DNA from 2 places in the Clostridium sp. CM039 genome. Region 2 is predicted to be linked to the other one. Evidence: a T-box and tRNA genes for the amino acid it is inferred to sense, from the RefSeq annotation. Region 2 holds a T-box; the other holds one or more tRNA genes.
What was found. The T-box of region 2 lies ahead of tyrS (tyrosine--tRNA ligase). A T-box ahead of a tRNA ligase gene usually reads a tRNA of that ligase, here a tRNA-Tyr.
Positions count from the first base shown of each region.

Region 1: it encodes a tRNA-Tyr, which carries the amino acid that the T-box ahead of tyrS (tyrosine--tRNA ligase) is inferred to sense. The anticodon was not compared.

Region 1 covers NZ_CM143649.1:2,615,919-2,622,613, reverse strand. Annotated here, with positions in the region: gene mreB (rod shape-determining protein) at 1-822, shown strand, start outside; gene yyaC (spore protease YyaC) at 948-1,502, opposite strand; tRNA gene ACWJJ2_RS12165 (tRNA-Thr) at 1,860-1,934, shown strand; tRNA gene ACWJJ2_RS12160 (tRNA-Tyr) at 1,940-2,024, shown strand; tRNA gene ACWJJ2_RS12155 (tRNA-Val) at 2,067-2,142, shown strand; tRNA gene ACWJJ2_RS12150 (tRNA-Thr) at 2,175-2,249, shown strand; tRNA gene ACWJJ2_RS12145 (tRNA-Tyr) at 2,255-2,339, shown strand; SAM riboswitch class I at 2,442-2,544, shown strand; gene metK (methionine adenosyltransferase) at 2,630-3,805, shown strand; gene recD2 (SF1B family DNA helicase RecD2) at 4,012-6,243, shown strand; gene ACWJJ2_RS12130 (hypothetical protein) at 6,289-6,695, shown strand, end outside.
Region 2 covers NZ_CM143649.1:3,666,286-3,672,980, reverse strand. Annotated here, with positions in the region: gene leuS (leucine--tRNA ligase) at 1-1,178, shown strand, start outside; gene ACWJJ2_RS17190 (GTP pyrophosphokinase) at 1,266-2,057, opposite strand; gene ACWJJ2_RS17185 (metallophosphoesterase) at 2,111-2,800, opposite strand; gene tyrS (tyrosine--tRNA ligase) at 3,109-4,329, opposite strand; T-box leader at 4,539-4,754, opposite strand; gene ACWJJ2_RS17175 (ATP-binding protein) at 4,943-5,353, opposite strand; gene ACWJJ2_RS17170 (AlbA family DNA-binding domain-containing protein) at 5,471-6,616, opposite strand.

The DNA.
Region 1 (6,695 bases), 1.1 Mb from region 2:
GGTGTTATTTCGGATTATGACATAACTGAAAAAATGTTAAATCATTTTATCAAGAAGGCTTGTGGGAAAAGAAGGCTATCTTCTCCAAAAGTTGTAATATGTGTACCTTGCGAAGCAACGGAAGTAGAAAGAAGAGCGGTAGAAGATGCAGGTAGAAATGCCGGAGCTAAGAAAGTTCAACTTATAGAAGAACCACTAGCAGCGGCAATCGGAGCGGGACTCGATATTACTAGAGCAAGTGGTAATATGGTTATTGACATTGGTGGAGGCACGACTGATATTGCAGTTATTTCTTTAGGAGGCATGGTTGTACGTGAATCAGTTAAAGTAGCTGGTGATAAGTTTGATGAAGAGATTATAAAATATATCAGAAAAAAACATAAATTAATGATTGGTGAGAGGACTGCAGAGGATTTAAAAATCAACATAGGTTGTGCTTATAAACAAGAAGAAAAGACAAGCATGGAGATAAGAGGGAGAGATTTAATTACAGGTCTTCCTAAGAATTTAGAAGTATCATCAGAAGAAATGAGAGAAGCTTTAAAAGAGGCGGTATATTTAATAGCAGGATGTGCACATTCCGTATTAGAAAAAACACCACCTGAGCTTTCAGCAGATATAGCTGATAAAGGTATAGTTATGACTGGTGGAGGTGCATTGTTAAAAGGCTTAGGTAAGCTCATACAAGAGGTTACTAAAGTTCCGGTATATCTAGCGGAGGATCCGATTTCATGCGTAGCACTCGGAACAGGTAAAGTATTGGATTATATGGATAAGTTAGATAATTCATTCAATGGAAGAGAATTATGCTTAACAGAATAAAAAGTATAAGCAAGCTATAAAAATAAGCAATACAATTATTAGTTTAATTGCATTGCTTATTTTTATATTATATAAGATTTGTAAGTTTAAATTGTGGATAATTATTTAAAACTAATTAAAGCATGTTAAACAGGGCTCAAATTATTTTCTTCATTGGTAAGGGAGTGCAAATAGTATGAATGCAAGAGGGATCTGCTTAAAACATTAGCAATATCCATTACCAAGCTCAATCTTATGTTTCTATTTGTAAATAATTCACTATCATCACTTGAATCTACTATACCTATTAATGAAAGAGTGCCTACCTTAGGAAGGGTTTTCCCTACACCTTTGCCAGGATGAATTGGATAATTTCTAGCTTGGAGTTCTCCAATATTTGAAATGTCTCCTAAACAAGCATCTACACCTATTATAGTACAATTTGGGTGCAATGCATTTATTTTAGATAATTTACTATCTATGTTTAAGGCATGAATTGGATTATCTATAGTGCCATATACAGGTAATGGAAAGGAACTATTTTTTAAAAGTGTACCAACTAAAGGACCTAGACAATCGCCTATACATCTATCGGTACCTATGCAAACAACTAAAGTATTTTTGTCAATATAGTCTTTTAGAAAATTAGAAAGTGTATAGTATGCTAAAGGATCTTTATAATGGGTTTTAGCTTTACTCAAGAAATATACCTCCTTGTATTGCGCTGGGGAAAAATTATTAGTTTCCTATGAATAATTTATATGAATAAATCCCGTGTATTATTATAATAAAGAATAAAAAAATGATTAATTAAAAAATGATATATAAGTATATTAACTATATGAAGGAAAACCAAATAAAAAATATAATAAATTATTTGTGCAAATAGTAAGTTGTATCAATGCTTAATATTAAGCAAATATGCGAATAGTATAGTTATGGAGAGAAGAAGTCGTTTATTAAAGGATAATAGACTTGAAATTAATTAATTAAAGTTGTATAATAATTCTTGTCGACACGGTAAAACGGTAAAACGGCAAAATGATAAAACATAATATGCTGGCATGGCTCAACGGTAGAGCAGCTGACTTGTAATCAGCAGGTTGTAGGTTCAATTCCTATTGCCAGCTCCATAAGTGGAGGAGTTCCCGAGTGGCCAAAGGGGGCAGACTGTAAATCTGTTACGTAATGTTTCGATGGTTCGAATCCGTCCTCCTCCACCATTTATAATGGTTTACAATAAATTATGGTTTACAATAAATTATGGGAGCATAGCTCAGCTGGGAGAGCATCTGCCTTACAAGCAGAGGGTCACAGGTTCGAACCCTGTTGTTCCCACCATAATAATCTTTTTAAAATAGAATAAAATGCATGCTGGCATGGCTCAACGGTAGAGCAGCTGACTTGTAATCAGCAGGTTGTAGGTTCAATTCCTATTGCCAGCTCCACATATGGAGGAGTTCCCGAGTGGCCAAAGGGGGCAGACTGTAAATCTGTTACGTAATGTTTCGATGGTTCGAATCCGTCCTCCTCCACCAAAAGACATCTATAGATGTCTTTTTTTATTTTTTACAGGGTTTAGATTCTGTTGACACCATAGAATGCATATGGTATTATAATTAAAAGTTAATAATTGATAACTCTTATCAAGAGAGGTGGAGGGAAAAAGGCCCTATGAAACCCGGCAACCGGTGCAATGCACCATGGTGCCAATTCCTGCAGTTATAATCTGCAAGATAAGGGAGATGATTAAATCACCTCTTCTTATATTTGGAAGAGGTTTTATTTTTTTATAGGGAAATTTTAGAGAATAGAAGGGAGAATTATAATGAAAAGATTATTTACATCAGAATCCGTTACAGAAGGACATCCAGACAAAATTTGTGACCAAATTTCAGATGCTGTACTTGATGCTATTTTAGAGCAAGATCCTTATGCTAGGGTTGCTTGTGAAACAGCGGTTACTACAGGAATGGTTTTAGTAATGGGAGAGATAACAACTAGTTGTTATGTAGATGTTCCTAAGGTTGTTAGGAATACCATTGAAGGCATAGGATATACTAGAGCAAAATACGGGTTTGATGCTAGCACATGCGCTGTACTTACGTCTATTAATGAACAATCAACAGATATAGCTATGGGAGTAGATGAGGCATTAGAATCTAAAGCAGGCGAGATTGATAAGGTTGACGCAATAGGTGCTGGTGATCAAGGCATGATGTTTGGATTTGCAACTAATGAGACACCAGAATACATGCCACTACCAATTGCTATGGCTCACAGATTAGCAAGAAAGTTAAGCGAAGTAAGAAAAAATGGCACATTAGATTACTTAAGACCGGACGGAAAGACTCAAGTTACTGTAGAGTATGAAGATAATAAGCCAGTAAGAATAGATACTATTGTTATTTCAACTCAACATGCAGAAGAAGCAACTCATGATCAAATTGAAAATGATTTAAAAGAGCATGTAATAAAACCTGTAGTTCCAAGTGGATTATTAGATGAAAATACTAAATATTATATAAATCCTACAGGCAGATTTGTAATTGGAGGACCGCAAGGAGACTCTGGTTTAACAGGAAGAAAAATAATAGTAGATACTTATGGTGGATATGGAAGACATGGAGGTGGAGCATTCTCAGGAAAGGATGCAACAAAAGTTGATAGATCCGCTGCATATGCTGCAAGATGGGTTGCTAAAAATTTAGTTGCTGCAGGAGTTTCAGATAAATTGGAAATTCAGTTAGCTTATGCTATAGGTGTAGCTAAACCGGTATCTATAGAGGTCGAAACTTTCGGAACAGGAAAAATTGACGATGATAAAATAGTTCAAATAGTTGAAAAAGTATTTGATTTAAGGCCAGCTGTAATTATAAGAGAATTAGAACTAAGAAGACCTGTTTATAAACAAGTAGCTGCCTATGGACATTTTGGAAGAATTGATTTAGATCTTTCATGGGAAAAACTAAACAAGGTTGATGAAATAAAAAAGTACGTATAATATAAAAAAAGGGATAACAATTATTAATTGTTATCCCTTTTTAGTGCATGTGATTATTAAGTAGTATTTTGATAAAACCTAAGATAGGGGTATACTGAACATAAGAGATGTAAAATACATATGATATAATAACATTAATAATAATATTATTGCTAATAATATTATTATTAATGTTATTATATGAATTTATAAATAGGAGAGATTTTATGCCGGAAATACAAGGGATAATCGAAGATGTAGTATTTCATAATGAAGAAAATGGATATATAATTGCTCATTTGAATGATAATAAAAAGCAGATAACTGTGGTAGGCATTGTGCCATATATAAGTGAAGGGCAGAACCTGAAATTAACGGGGGAGTGGGTTACTCATCCTCAATTTGGCAAGCAATTTAGAATAATACAATGTGAGGAAATAATACCTAGTTCACTTGAAGGTATAGAAAAATATTTAGCTTCAGGAGTTATTCAAGGAATTGGACCAATAACTGCTAAAAAAATTGTACAGCACTTTGGTGAAAACACCATGAATATATTAGATAATGAAATTGAAAGATTAAAAGAGATTGATGGTGTAGGACAAAAAAAGATTCAATTAATTTTTGAATCATATTCTAAGCAACGAGAAGTTAAAAATATAATGATATTTCTTCAAACATATGGAGTAACACCTAACCAATGTGTGAAAATTTATAAAAAATATGGAGGAGACTCTATAAAGGTAGTACAGGATAATCCTTATGTGTTAACTGAAACCATTTCTGGAGTAGGATTTAAAATTGCAGATAAGATAGCACAAAGTTTAGGCATTGACAAAGAGTCGCCTTTCAGAATACAAAGTGGAATTAATTATGTGGTAAATGAATTTTGCGCTATGGGAAATACTTATATGCCCTTAAACAAATTATACAAAGAATCTAAAAATATTCTTGGGGTTACGGCTGAAGAAATTGAAAAAAATGTTTATGATAATGTATTGCAGGGAAAATTGAAAGTCGAAAATATTGATGAAGAAGACTGTGTTTTCACTATGCCGTTCTATTACTGTGAATTAGCTATTACTAAAAAAATTATAACCTTATCTATAGAAAAGTATGACGAATTAGAAATAGACATAGAAGAAAAGATTAATGACTTCGAAGAAGAAAAAAACATAAAATTTGCAACGTCTCAAAAGACTGCTATTTGTGGTGCTGCAGAAAATAGTATTGAAATAATAACGGGAGGTCCAGGTACTGGCAAAACTACTATAATTAATTGCATTATAGAGGTATTTGAAGAAGCAGGAATGAAAGTTTATATGGCTGCGCCCACCGGAAGGGCTGCCAAAAGAATGACAGAGGCTACTGGTCGCGAAGCCAAAACCATACATAGGTTATTAGAACTTGGAGTAGGCAGAGATGATGGGTCGCAGTTCTCTAGAAGTGAGGAATCGCCTTTAGATTGTGATGTGCTAATTATTGATGAAGCATCTATGATAGACATAATGCTTATGAATAGTTTATTAAAAGCTATCAGCGTAGGAACTCGACTTATAATTGTTGGTGATGTTGACCAATTGCCATCTGTCGGACCGGGTAATGTACTAAGAGATATTATTGACAGTAAATGTGTTAAAGTAGTTAAGCTTAAGGAGATTTTTAGGCAAGCACAAGAAAGTATGATTATTGTGAATGCCCATAAAATTAACAATGGCGAGATGCCTATTTTGAATAAAAAGGATAAAGATTTTTATTTTATTGAGAATAATGAGCCGGAGAAAATCTTGGACAGTATAATTGCTTTAATTAATACCAGATTGCCGAAATTTAACAAAGAGTGGGATAAGATGAAGAACATTCAAATACTCTCTCCTATGAGAAAAGGGATATTGGGTATAGAAAATCTAAATGGAAAGCTTCAGCAAATATTGAACCCTAAATCTAAGTATAAAAAGGAAAAGGAATATAGGAATACTATATTTAGGGTAGGCGACAAGGTTATGCAAATTAAAAATAATTACTCTATAAAATGGAAAAAAATTAATGCAAAAGCTGAAGATGGAGTGGGCATTTTTAATGGTGATGTAGGGTATGTTGAAGATATTGATGAAGATAATGAAAATGTTATTGTGATTTTTGATGATGACAAACGGGTAGAATATGAAGGTGTATATTTAGATGAACTAGCTTTAGCGTATGCTATTACAATACATAAAAGTCAAGGTAGTGAGTTTGAAGTTGTAATTATGCCTATGTTTATGGGGCCCCCACTTTTAATGAACAGAAATTTACTTTATACAGGGATAACTAGAGCAAAGAATATGGTTGTTTTAGTGGGAGCAATAAAAGCTGTTAATTTCATGAAAGATAACAACAGAAGTTTCGAGCGGTACTCCGCTTTGGGCTGGAGAATAAGGCAAATAGTAGATGCAAATGTGGGCCATGATGAAAATTAGATTGATTTGTTTGGAAGAAATATTAAATTGCAAAGGAGATTTTACATGCTTTTCTACGCAAAATTAAACCTTAGTAAAGAAAAAGATGAGATTAGCAAAGAAATTTTAAGATGTTCTTTAAACAGCAAAAAAAGAATTGATGTTGTATCTATGTTTTACAATTCCTCTGATATATTGTTAGAAACTATAATTGAATATGTTAATGAAAAGAAAAATATATTGTATATAACTAATGAAAACCAGAGGAGTATTGATATTATTTACTTCATAAATAAATTTAGTAATTTAGGTCAATATGTATATTCACCTGAAACGAATTATGGCAGTGTGAATGAGTATTTACATATATGCAATCATGAAAATGCGTTAAAACTCCAAGAAAAATTTGATTTGATTATTTATAATGATATTAGAAGTTTTCCTAAATACACTAAGCAACAAATAAAAAAAGT
Region 2 (6,695 bases):
GGGGCGCTCCTATTCCAATAATTCACTGCGAAAAATGTGGGGCTGTTCCTGTACCTGAGGATCAACTTCCTGTAGAACTGCCGTACAACGTAGAATTTGCACCAGACGGAGAATCACCACTTGCTAAATGCGAGGATTTTATGAATGTCCCTTGCCCAGTTTGTGGCGGCGCAGCTCATAGAGAAGCTGATACTTTGGATACATTCGTTTGTTCTTCTTTCTACCAATTTAGGTATGTAGATAACAAAAACAATGAAAAAGCTTTTGATAAAGAGTTAGTAAACAAAATGCTTCCTGTAGACAAATATGTAGGCGGACCTGAACATGCATGTGGTCACTTACTATATTCAAGATTTATAACCAAGGCTCTTCGTGATATGGGATATTTAGACTTTGATGAACCATTCTTATCTCTTACTCACCAAGGTTTAATTTTAGGACCAGACGGAGTGAAAATGAGTAAATCAAAAGGAAATACTATTTCTCCAGACATGTACATAAAAGAGTTTGGCGCAGATGTATTTAGGATGTACCTAATGTTTGGTTTCGGTTATATTGATGGTGGAGCTTGGAGTGATGATGGTATAAAAGCCATTGGAAAATTTGTTGATAGAATTGAAAGAGCAATCGACACTGGAATCTGCATTATGTCAAAAGACCTTAATAACAAAGACTCTCTAGGAATAGAAGAAAAAGAATTAAACTGCTGGAGACATTTCGCAATAAAAGGTGTTACCGAAGATACAGAAAAACTTCAATTTAATACCGCTATTGCAAGACTTATGGAGCTTACAAATGCTATATTAAAATATTTTAATGTAGACAATATAAATAGTAAATTTTTAAAAGAAGTGCTTGTGGATTACCTTAAGATTTTAGCTCCCTTTGCTCCTCACTTTGCAGAAGAGAAGTGGGAAAGCTTAGGTATGGGTTACTCTGTATTTAATCAAATTTGGCCTAAATTTGATGAGTTTGCTCTTATAAAAGATGAAGTAGAGCTAGCTATTCAAATCAATGGTAAAATTAAATCCAGAATAACTGTATCTCAAAATTTAGATGAAGAAAGTATCAAGGAAATTTCTCTTAAAGATGAAACAGTAATCGCTACCCTAGAAGGTAAAACTGTGCGTAAGGTTATTATAATTAAAGGACGACTAGTTAATATAGTAGCTTCTTAGTAAGAACCACATATAGTTTTTACAGTTTAAATTTGAATTATTATAAAAGGAGAGTAGAAATTTTTAATTTCTACTCTCCTTTTCAATTTAAACTCCATACATATCTAATGTTTTTTGGGTTGCGCGAAGTAAGCTACTAATTTCATAAACTTCTCCTTCTTCTATTAGCTTATTTAATTGTTCTCTATACCTAGCTGCATCCGTTGACTTTCCAATCGACGAAAGCACAAGTATATTATTCATTATATCCGACACCAAATTAGATTTTACCTCAAACAATTTTTGTGCATCTTTAATTTCGTCTTTAATTTCTAGCATCTGTTCATCTAATTGAAAAGCAGCATCTGCAGCATTTTTAAGTTTTGCCCTTATATTCTCTGGTATATCATGCTTATATTTATAATTTAGAGAATGCTCTACTGTAGCCCAAAAATTCATTGCCAAGGTTCTAATTTGAAATTCTGCTAGTATTTCGGTTTGACCATCAGCTAAGTTTACAGGATACTTTATAATCATATGATAGCTTCTATATCCACTACCTTTTACATTTGCAACATAGTCTTTTTCATAAACCATCTGCATGTCACGTCTTTCACGAATTAGATTTACCACTTTATCAATATCATCTACAAACTGACACATTATCCTTATTCCAGCAATATCTTCCATTTCATATTCAATTCTATCCAGAGGGATACCGAATTTATTAGCTTTCTCAAGAATACTAGATATTTCTTTAACCCTCCCGGTAACAAACTCTATAGGTGAATACTCATTTTTTCGTCTATATTCTCTTCTTATACTTTTAAATTTTACTTTTAACTCTTCTACACCCTGTTCATAAGGAATTAAAAATCTTTTCCACTCTCTTATTGCCATATACTCAGTCCTTTACATAAAATTTCATATCCACATTGTATTAACTTTTGATACTATTCTAATATTTTTAAAGGATCGAAGTTTAAATAATCACAAGAAGTAACTATATATTCTGTGCCTTCTATATTTCCTTCATATAGCCTATTTAAAGATGGTCCATGTAAATGACCATATATGACCTTGCATACATTATACTCTTTTACTATTCTTATAAGTTCAGTTTCCTCAAACTTATCATTAGTAGGTGGATAATGAAGCATTACAATAAATTTATTATAACCCTTTTTCACTGCCTCATCGAGTGAAATTCGAAGCCTTATTAACTCTCTATTATATATTTTTTCATCATGAGTTGTAAATCTTGTATTTCCTGGGCAATTCCATCCCCGTGTTCCGCATATAGCAAAATCTTTGTAGTTAAAAAAGTTGTTTTGGATAAAATCCATATCCGCGTAGAGAGCATTAAGCTTCGTGATACCACTCCACCAATAGTCATGATTTCCTTTTATAAGTATTTTTTTACCTGGAAGCTCATGAATCCATTCTAAATCTTCCACACCCTCAGAAATATTCATGGACCATGAAATATCCCCTGCAATTAGTACAGTATCATCCGCTGAAACTTTGCTAAGCCAATTTTCTTTAATTTTTTCATTATGATTACTCCATTTATCTCCAAATATATCCATGGGTTTATCTGAATTTATAGATAAATGAAGATCAGATATTGCCCACAACGCCATAATATACCTCCTTATTAATCGTTTAGTTTTTTTCCATTAATTATCTATATCCGTTACATAAGCAATAACCTTAGCTATTGCTACACTCATTAGTGCTCAAAGTTTAACCTTAGTCATTTTTTTAATGTCTCTATGCTATTATACCTTTATATTGATTGTATTAAAACTTCTATCACTAAAAAATTCTCCCCAACTTGCCTTTAACCCTTCTCCAGCTTCAAAAGATATTTTACTAAAAGCTTTTTACCACTAAAAGAAAAAAGCAAAGTTAAAATATTAATTTCAACTTCGCCCTTTTTAAATAATTGCTATTCTATAGTTAAAGAATAGTATTTTTTCTTTCCTTTTTTAATAAGTACACAACCATCTTTAAAATTTTCTTCTAAAAGTGTTGCATTCTTATCTTCAATCCTTTTATCGTTAATAGTTAATCCGCCCTGCTCAATTAATCTTCTAGCTTCTGCTTTTGATGGCACCACTTTAGTGTACACCAATATATCCATTAGTCCCGCATTCTTCATATCGCACGGTATAGATACTTTAGGCACGTTACTCATATTAGTTCCACCACCAAATAATGCTTCTGCCGCTGCCTGAGCTTTGATAGCTTCTTCTTCTCCATGAATAAGTTTTGTAACCTCAAAAGCTAAAACTTTTTTAGCTTCATTTATTTTTTCATCTTTTAAAGCACTTAGACGCCTGACTTCATCCATTGGTACAAAAGTAAGTAACGATAAGCATTTTTCTACATCTAAGTCTCCAATGTTTCTAAAATATTGGTAAAAATCATAAGGAGATGTTTTATCTGCATCAAGCCACAGAGCTCCATTTACAGTTTTACCCATTTTAATCCCTTCGCTATTTGTAAGTAGCGTGCAAGTCATTCCATAAGAAGCTTTACTTTCTTTTTTTCTTATTAGTTCTATACCAGCAATTATGTTAGACCATTGATCATCTCCACCTAACTCCATAGTACATCCATATTTTTTATTTAACATTAAAAAATCATATCCTTGCATAAGCATATAGTTAAATTCAAAAAAAGATAAACCTTTTTCTAACCTCTGTTTAAAACACTCAGCAGCTAACATCTTATTTACTGAAAAATGTACTCCTATATCTCTTATAAAATCTACGTAATTTAAATTTAAAAGCCAGTTTGCATTGTTTTCAAGGATTGCTTTACCATCACTAAAATCTATAAGTTTTGAAAGCTGTGATTTTATACAAGATATATTATGATCAATTTCTTCTTTTGAAAGCATTTTCCTCATATCTGTTTTACCAGATGGATCACCAATCATTGTAGTTCCACCACCAACTAAGGCTATGGGTCTATGCCCTGCTCTTTGCATATGTGCCATAAACATCATAGTTATGAAATGTCCAATATGTAGGCTATCCGCTGTTGGGTCATATCCTATATAAAATGTTACCTTTTCCTGTCCTAATATTTTCTTCATTTCATCCTCGTGAGTAAGTTGTTTTATATACCCTCTCTCTAAAAGCGTATCATATACATTTTCCATAATTTATTCCTCCTTATTTTAACGACATTTCAAAATGAAAGTCTTCCTCTTCTATACTATGGCATCCCATAGTATAACAAAGAGAAAAGTTCAGTTGAAACCTAAGTCTCCTTTTGAAGTCGATATACTTATCTTCTGCGAAGCTGTGAGCACCGCAGGTGATGATTTAATACTGTGTTATTTTTTGAAATAAAAAAAACGCCTCCTAAGAAAGGGACGAAAAAATTCCGTGGTACCACCCAAATTGATTTAACAATCCGCTCATTCCTTATAACGTAAGGTTAACCCGTCTTAGCTTACTTTTTAAAAGCTTATTTCAGCTTAAAGCTCCAGAATGTATTTCACTATATTCCTTAACTAGTTCACACCTACCACTAGCTCTCTTAATAATTCCTACAGTTACTTTTTTCTTTCATAGCCTTTTAGATATAATTATTCATGTTATTAATTATATATGTGTATTTATAATATATCAAATGATATATTTGCTCGTTATAATTGATTAAAACCCTATATATACTATTTACGTTTATTTTCAACTATTTTCTCCATATACAATAAAAGCAGGGCTGAAAACCCTGCCTTACATTCACGTAAATAATATTCTATCTCTTTATGTGATATAATTCTTTAAAAATTGTGGTGGATTTAAGCATTCGCAACCTATATTCACATAAAATTCCAAGTTATACTTATTAGCTAAAATATCCATTTTAGAAAACAATTGTGCCGTATGCTCAAGTTTATCATCAATAATATTAAATACACCATCAACAAAGATGGTATCAATATCATAATCTCTAGAAAGCATACCGCACAAAAATCCATAAAAATCATCATGACTTTTTAAATTGAACTCATTTATTGCTACAAGTCTCATTTTTGTACTTAATTGCAACGTAGCTTTAGTATCATCATCAATATATACTATGTTTCCTTTAACTTTATCAACGGACTGGTTGGCTAATTTAATTAGAGCTTTAGTTTTACCCGAACCCTTTTTACCACAAAATACATGAATCATGTTAAACGCCTCCTATTTTATCTAATATAACCAGATAATTATTAAATAGGTCTACTCGTACACAATATTTTTATACATATTATATATTATTCGTAATATGTTCACAATATTATAGTTTTAAATAAAGTTCTTAATCCCTGGGAAAATCACCTTAAAAGTATTATCATCTTTTGAATCTACAAATATTACCTTACCATATTTTGAAAAATCTTTTTTCATTCGTGCAAATCCTCTTCCTGATTTTATAAATCTTTTTCTATCATCTAATGCTATTAACTTATCATATATCCACATATTCCTTTTTAAATAATTATGGGTATTAATTTCAGTTGAAAATAATAGGTTACCTGGACTAAATACGCTTACACTGTTATAGCTTACCACTATTTCAATTTCCTTATAAAATATAGTATAATCTCTATAAAGTATTGCGTTTTTTACAGCCTCATACACTGCAGCAATAGGATAATTTACTGGAAATATATTTTTAAAAAATTCTTCTGTCCTATCTAGCATATCTAATAAATTCCCTTGCACAATTATAACCTCATCAAAGTTATCGTTTACCTTATTTACTATCTTTATCATATTATGCGGTAAATAGATACTGTTAATTGAAGAAAATACCAATAATCCCCCTAGTGTTACTACCCTCTTATTATAATCTCTTTCAATAAAAGTTATTCCTGCATTGTCCATAAATCCTAATCTACTGTTATCATTTACTAAAATGCCCTTATTTAAAAAGTATTTATTAATTATATTAAAATCTAAACTACTAATACCACTATTTACAATAGGTATAGTTTCGATATTGAGACTTAGATTTTCTTGTAAACAAGAAATTAATTCTTCTTTTCTCATAGTATCTGTTGTGGAACCTCTCCTAATGTAAAATGCACCATTCTCCCTTAATTGATAGGGCCTTTGACCACCATCATATATAGTTATAATCGCCAAATTTTTGCTTTGAAATGTTACGAAATCTAGCGATACTGGAATAGGCGGTTCACATCTTGAACTTATAATTTGTTGTAACTGTTCTTCTTTAAAGTCACATACCTTAATACCTATGATTTTTTTCGTTTTATCCTCTACTCCAATAACAAGGTATCCTCTTCCTCCACGGGAGTTGGCTATAGCACATATATCTTTAGCTAATTCTCTTTTCCCACTTTCTATTAATATATCAATTCTTTGCTTGAAATCTAATTTTGTACCCTCATCCCTCTTTAACAATATGCTAATTTTTTTGCTATCCATATATTTCACTCCAACCGCGCTATAATGATATATTATGCTTATAGTAGTGCAATGTTTCCAAGTATTATACCTTACAACA